Regions from separate parts of the Pseudoalteromonas sp. 2CM32C genome, predicted to be linked through region 1. Evidence: predicted binding sites of a transcription regulator. Region 1 holds the regulator's gene; each other region holds the start of a gene.
The links. The regulator sigma-54, encoded in region 1, starts transcription at its own class of promoters, with help from an activator protein. The targets are predictions, from matches to a motif close to GTTGGCACGNNNNTNGNNT.
Positions count from the first base shown of each region.

Region 2: a site for sigma-54 is predicted at 987-1,005, ahead of MTF67_RS10425 (PA2169 family four-helix-bundle protein). Genes of this name have one in related genera too.
Region 3: a site for sigma-54 is predicted at 1,521-1,539, ahead of fliE (flagellar hook-basal body complex protein FliE). Genes of this name have one in related genera too.

Region 1 covers NZ_JALNTI010000001.1:581,777-584,054, forward strand. Annotated here, with positions in the region: gene lptB (LPS export ABC transporter ATP-binding protein) at 1-214, shown strand, start outside; gene MTF67_RS02725 (RNA polymerase factor sigma-54) at 284-1,783, shown strand; gene hpf (ribosome hibernation promoting factor) at 1,810-2,097, shown strand; gene ptsN (PTS IIA-like nitrogen regulatory protein PtsN) at 2,102-2,278, shown strand, end outside.
Region 2 covers NZ_JALNTI010000004.1:244,114-246,391, forward strand. Annotated here, with positions in the region: gene MTF67_RS10420 (LysR family transcriptional regulator) at 1-871, shown strand, start outside; gene MTF67_RS10425 (PA2169 family four-helix-bundle protein) at 1,047-1,490, shown strand; gene MTF67_RS10430 (biopolymer transporter ExbD) at 1,743-2,138, shown strand; gene MTF67_RS10435 (TonB-dependent receptor) at 2,227-2,278, opposite strand, start outside.
Region 3 covers NZ_JALNTI010000001.1:184,500-186,777, forward strand. Annotated here, with positions in the region: gene fliF (flagellar basal-body MS-ring/collar protein FliF) at 1-1,127, opposite strand, end outside; gene fliE (flagellar hook-basal body complex protein FliE) at 1,148-1,480, opposite strand; gene MTF67_RS00885 (sigma-54 dependent transcriptional regulator) at 1,638-2,278, opposite strand, start outside.

The DNA of each region.
Region 1 (2,278 bases):
CTCAGTATTAGATATTAAAAAAATTATTGAACACCTGAAAAACCGTGGGATTGGCGTATTAATAACAGACCACAATGTAAGAGAAACCCTTGATGTTTGCGAAAAAGCCTACATTGTTTCTCATGGGGAACTGATTGCTTCTGGTACCCCTGAACACGTATTAAATGATAAAACTGTACGCGATGTATATTTAGGCGAGCAATTTAGGCTGTAACATTTACGCCTTATTTATAAGCATCTGCTAGTATTAATTATAACAACTTAAAAGGATTGTTAGAGATACATGAGGCAATCACTACAGCTGCGCATGGGCCAGCAACTTACAATGACACCTCAGTTGCAACAAGCTATTCGCTTGCTGCAATTAAGTACATTGGATCTTCAGCAAGAAATACAAGAAGCGCTCGACAGCAACCCATTACTTGAGGTTGAGGAGCAAGACTATGCCGATGATCTTGCGGGCAAAAATGAGCAAAAAGCAGATAACGATGAAGTTACAGTAACCGTATCTGCAGATGAAGCCCCTAGCGAGTATGAACAAGACAGTGGTGAAGCGCTTGCTAAAGATACCGTAAGTGACGACATGGCAATGGACGTTAGCTGGGATGAGTACATGAGTGCAGCCCCTGCATCATCTTCAGGCCCAATGCCTGAAGATGAGTCTATATATCAGGGCGCATCAACTGAAACGCTTCACGAGTACTTAATGTGGCAATTACAATTAACGCCATTTAGCCCTACAGATGAAGCCATTGCTATTGCTATTGTAGAAGCGGTGGATGATTCAGGCATACTGACACTCAGTTGCGAAGAGATTTTAGAGAGCTTTAATCAAGATAACGACGATGACGTTGAGGTTGAACTTGACGAAATAGAAGCGGTATTAAAGCGCATTCAGCTATTTGACCCAGTGGGTATTGCGGCACGTAGCTTACAAGAGTGCTTGTGTATTCAGTTAAATCAATTTGATAAAGGCACGCCTTATATTGATGAAACAAAAATGATTTTAACCGAGCACATTGATTTGTTAGCTGCTCGTGACTACCGTACATTAATGAAAAAAACGAAGCTCAAAGAAGATGAGCTTAAAGAAGTAATGACACTTATTCATACGCTCAATCCTAAGCCTGCAGACACAATAGTACGAGAAGAGTCTGAGTATGTAATACCTGATGTGTCAGTTAAAAAAATTAAAGGTCGCTGGGTTGTAGAGTTAAACCCAGACAGCATGCCAAAAATTCGTGTAAACAGCCAATATGCAGCAATGTCACGTACAGTTAAATCAAGTGGCGACAGTCAATTTATTCGCTCACATTTACAAGAAGCTAAATGGTTTATAAAAAGCTTAGAAAGTAGAAATGATACACTTTTAAAAGTAACTAACTGTATTGTTAAACAACAACAGGGCTTTTTTGAACACGGGCCAGAAGCCATGAAACCGATGGTTTTAAATGATGTTGCCGAAATGGTAGAAATGCACGAATCAACAATTTCGCGCGTAACCACGCAAAAGTATATGCACACACCGCGTGGAATATTTGAGCTTAAATACTTTTTCTCAAGCCACGTAAGTACCGAAAATGGTGGAGAATGTTCATCTACTGCAATACGTGCACTTATTAAAAAATTAATCGCAGCAGAAAACTCAGCAAAACCATTGAGTGATAGCAAAATTGCGGATATATTGGCTGAGCAAGGAATTAAAGTAGCGAGACGTACAATCGCAAAATATCGCGAATCTCTGGCTATTCCACCGTCAAATCAGCGAAAGAGCCTGATTTAAGACGCTAAACAAAGAGGGTAATGCTTATGCAACTAAATTTAACTGGTCGTCATGTAGAACTAACTGATTCATTAAGAGACTATATAAATACCAAATTTGCGAAGCTAGAAAGGCACTCTGATCATATTAATAATGTTCATGTCATTCTTGATATAGAAAAACTAAATCAAAAAGCAGAAGCAACTATTCATGTAAGTGGTGCTGAATTATTCGCATCCACTGAACATCAAGATATGTATGCAGCTATTGATTCATTGATTGACAAGCTTGACCGTCAAGTAATTAAACACAAAGAGAAGCTTGCTCGACACTAATATGATGAAATTAAGTTCACTTATATGCCAGGACTGCAGTAAAGCTGCGGTCCTTTTTAATAGTAAAAAAAGAATTTTAGAGTTTATTAGCGAGCTGGCTCACGATAAATTACCGTATTTATCTCAACAGGATATTTTGGGCGCTTTATTAACCCGCGAAAAACTAGGCAGCACAGGGATA
Region 2 (2,278 bases), on a different contig from region 1:
TACACGCGCAGCAAATCAACTTAGCATTACTCAACCGGCCATGAGTAACGGCCTAAAGCGCCTTCGAAACCTTTTTAATGATCCTATTTTAGTTCGAACCAGCGATGGTATGGTACCAACAGAGCGTGCCATAGAGTTACAGCCAGTCATTCGTGGCATACTTATGACACTTGAAGAAACACTCGCACCAAATAGAGAGTTTGAAGCCAGCCAAAGTAAACGTGTATTTAGGATAATGGCCAGTGACTATGCAGCAAGCACACTTGCACCAAAACTACTGAGCAAACTGCACGAAGAAGCCCCAGATACAACGTTAGATATACTTACGCCAAGTGACGTGACCTTTCATGATGTTGAAAATGGTAAAGTAGATATGGCAATCAACCGCTTTGAAAATCTGCCACAATCGTTTCACCACAAACGTATATGGAAAGACAGCTTTTGCTGCCTTGTAAAAGCAGACAACCCAATTATTGAAAACTTCAGCCTTGATAGCTATCTTAAAGCGCGCCATATATGGGTGAGTAAAACGGGGTTTGGTGTGGGTGTTGGTATGGACCCTAAAGATGTGCAAAAGCTAGGTTGGGTTGATGAAGCACTTGCTCACTTTGGGAAACACCGAAATATTGCCACATTTACACGTAATTACCATGTAGCCATTCACTTGGCAAAAGAGCAAAATTTAGTGGCCACTTTGCCATCAAAGGCCGCAAATATTTATTTAGACGATGCCGGCCTTAAAATTTTAGAGCCACCATTTCCTATTCCTCCTTTTGAGTTAGATATGATCTGGAGCCCACTGCTACACAGGGATGCAAGCCATATTTGGCTTCGCCAAAAAGTAGCTGAAGTCGCTGATGAGCTAAAATAAACTTATTACACGGTTATTTGTAAGATTTGCTAGGCGTAATATTGTATTTTCGCCTAGCCATTTTTAATAAGCAAAATATAAATATAAATATCAGCAACTTAAATTACCTTTTTAAAATGGAATGGCCCTTGCTTTAGTTATGATAAGTTTCATTCATAACATTAAAGAGGTCATTATGAACACCCTTCAAGGAACAGACGCTAATCATATTTCAGACATCATTCAAGTAATGAACAGCGGTATCGATTTTTACCAAAAAGCACAAGAAAATATAAAAGACCCTGCTATCGGAGCATTATTCCAGCGCATGATTGACGCACGCAGAGTCAGCGTTGAACGCCTGCAACCCTATGCTATTAACGAGCAAGGTGAGCGAGAGGAAGGCTCTTCATTTGCTGTAGAAGCGCGCAGAGCATACACCGCACTTCTTACTACATTTGGCTCAAACAACGACAGCACGTATGTAAGCGAGCTGGAAGAAGTTGAAGACAAAACACTAGCAGAAATTAAAGAAGCGATGGATAAGCCACAACCCGCAGATTGTGAAGCCGCGCTTGCTGCAACACTTCTTACAATGCAAAGCTGTCATGCTGAAATGAGCCGTATGCAAAAAAGCTAAATAACCTGAATTGTATTTTAGCTATTCAGTAAATTATTCCCCATACAAACCCAGCGATAGGCTGGGTTTTTTATTGCTTTAAAATCATTTAACCTGTTTAAGTTACATGTTAGAACATAATTCATACAAATATTTAATGTTATTAGAATATTTATTTAACTGTATTATTTTTCAGCTGTGCTAGTTTTGTTAATAGGATCCTAAAAACCTCGCTGTGGCGCCGCAGCTTTAATTAAAATAGTAAGGTCCAATATGAAAAATAAAACAGCTAAACTGCAAAATAACGCCGACGTAGACATGACCCCAATGCTTGATATTGTGTTCATACTGCTCATATTTTTTATTGTTACTACCTCATTTGTTAAACCCGTCGCCATTGAATTAAATCGCCCATTAGACAAACCAAGTATTGAAAAACAAAGTAAAAATGCGGTTTTCAGTATTGATGCAAATAACGGCGTTTACTTTTCAGGGAGGTTAATTGACTTGGAGCAAGTGTCGAACAACTTAGCCATGTTTGCAGCTAAATATAAAATAAGCTCTGTGCTTATAAAAGCAGATGAAAACAGCAAGCACAACACACTGATGACTGTGATGAACAGCATTAAAAAGTACGACAACTACGCTATTAGCTTGGTTTCTGACTAAAACCTGTTAGCTAATTAGCCTTAAATATAAACCCAAAAAAAGGGCCTTGCGGCCCTTTGAGTTAAATAACGAAAGGGAGAGTTATTTATTAAAAACGGTACTCTGCGCCTACATAGTAGTACGCGCCGTTAAAGCCAAAA
Region 3 (2,278 bases), 400 kb from region 1:
TGACGCTTATGTGAGATAGTTGTATCTAACTCATAGTTACGCGTCGCTTCTTTATGCGTTCTTGATGGTGAAGTTGCACTACCTGCGCCACCTTGTCCCGCAACTTCAGGAATATTAGAGTTTACTGGAGGCTGATTCGTCAGAGCACCTGGTATACCTACTGCTAAACCACCTATATTATTTTCTTCGAATGTGGTTTCGCTTCTTACTGCTGGTAAATCTGGGTTGTAGCGTTTTTGCGTCTCCTCAACAGCACTAAAGTCCATACTTAAATCAACTTGTGCAGTGTAGTTTGCAAGCCCTACTACAGGTATTAAAATACTGTCTATTTTTTCAAGATATTCTTGTTCACGCTTACGCTCTATGTCGTACTCTTTGCGTGAACGTGCAGCAAGCGATGTTTGCGAGCCTGAATTTAATAAACGACCATTTTGATCCGTAACCGTTACACGAGCCGGCTCTAAACCTTGTACAGCTGATGCAACCATATCAACCACAGAGTCGACCTCTTCGCTATCTAGCGAACGCCCACGCTTAAGCGTAAGCACAACAGTTGCTGAAGGCTTTTTCTCTCTGCGCGCAAATACATTTTCTTTTGGAATGGCAAGCAATACACGTGCACGCGTAATATTATTAAGCTCTTCAATTGTGCGCGCTAACTGTTGTTCACGGCCATGCTTTAAGCGTTCACGCTCTAAACGCTGACTTACACCAAACCCCATGTCTTGCATGATAATATCTGAACCCGATGTAGGGCCTTGCTCTAGCCCTTCACGAGTCATTAAAAGTTTAATATTTTGATACTCAGTTTCAGGGACGAGCACTACATTTCCATCTACTTGGTATTCAATTTTTTGTGCGTCTAAAAAGTCGAGCGTTTCAATAAGCTCTTCTGTCTGCATTTTACCAAGTGGGCGCATATCTGGCTGACGTGCCCAAATAATAATAAATATAGCAATCGCTAAACAAATGCCTAAAGCAATAACTAAAGTTACTTGGCGCAATAAATCAACGCCATTTAGCGAACTTAAGTAGCCTGATTTCTGTTCTTGTTGATCGTCGCTATCGCTTTGGTCCATTTCACCAGTAGCAAGAGCCAGATCGGTTGATTGATTAGATTGCGCCACAATAATTCTCCACTACCTAGTTAAACAGGCATGTTCATGATTTCTTTGTAAGCTTCGACAAGTTTGTTACGAACCTGCACTGTCGCTTCAAATGCAACTGACGACTTTTGAGAAGCAATCATCGCTTCGGCCAAAGACACACTTCTGTCGCCTGTTTCTACTGCCACTACTTTTTGTTTAGCGTCTTGCTGCAAACCGTGCACAGTATTAATTGCATCCGATAGCATATCGCCAAATTGAGCGGTTGATGAGGCTTGTGTTTTTACTGGCAATCTTTCGATTTGATTATTACGGCCAGCTTCTAAAGCCATTGATTGCATTTCTTGAAATACAGCGCTGTTTTGAATTTTCATAATTTGTCTCTGACAATGCAGTTAACTCTTAACATGAATAAAGCACAAAGCATGCCAAAAAATTAAATCAATAATTTCAATTAGTTGGAAGGAATTTGACAAGTCAGAGTTTTGACAGCCCTAAATTCAAAGGGGAAATTTAGGGCTAAAAATGATGTTATGCGGGGAGTGAAATACCTAAATCGCGCATCTGCGCTAGTTTGTAACGTAAAGTCCGAGGGCTTATACCTAGCGTTTCAGCGACATCTTTTCGCTTACCTTGGCATCTTGCTAACGTTTCTAAAATAATGCGATGCTCTTTATCTTTTAGCTCATCCTTATAACTTCCCGTATCAACAGCCAATAAGTCTTGTTTTGTTGGCTCGGCTGGAGATGACTGTTCGTCATAATACGCTGAACTCATAGCGCCTTGGTCAATATCTCTATTAGTAGCACTTACTTGCTGCTGACTAGTATTTTGCGCACTGACAGATGCAGGCTCCATTACAAAATCTGTCGCCGCTATGTTTTCAATGAAAATAGCATGCTCGTTTAGAGTATCCCCAGTCCTAAGTATTAACGCACGTTGTATTACGTTATCAAGCTCACGCACATTACCAGGCCAAGAATGAGCAAGTAATTTTTTCTCTGCGGCACTATCAAGATAAGCCATAGGCTCTTTACTTTTGTTTAAGTGGCGCTCAATTAAATGTTTAGCCAATACAAGGATATCTCCAGGTCGCTGACAAAGTGGTCGCCACATCAAAGGAAACACATTAAGCCTGTAATATAAATCTTCTCTAAATTGGTTTTCGGTAA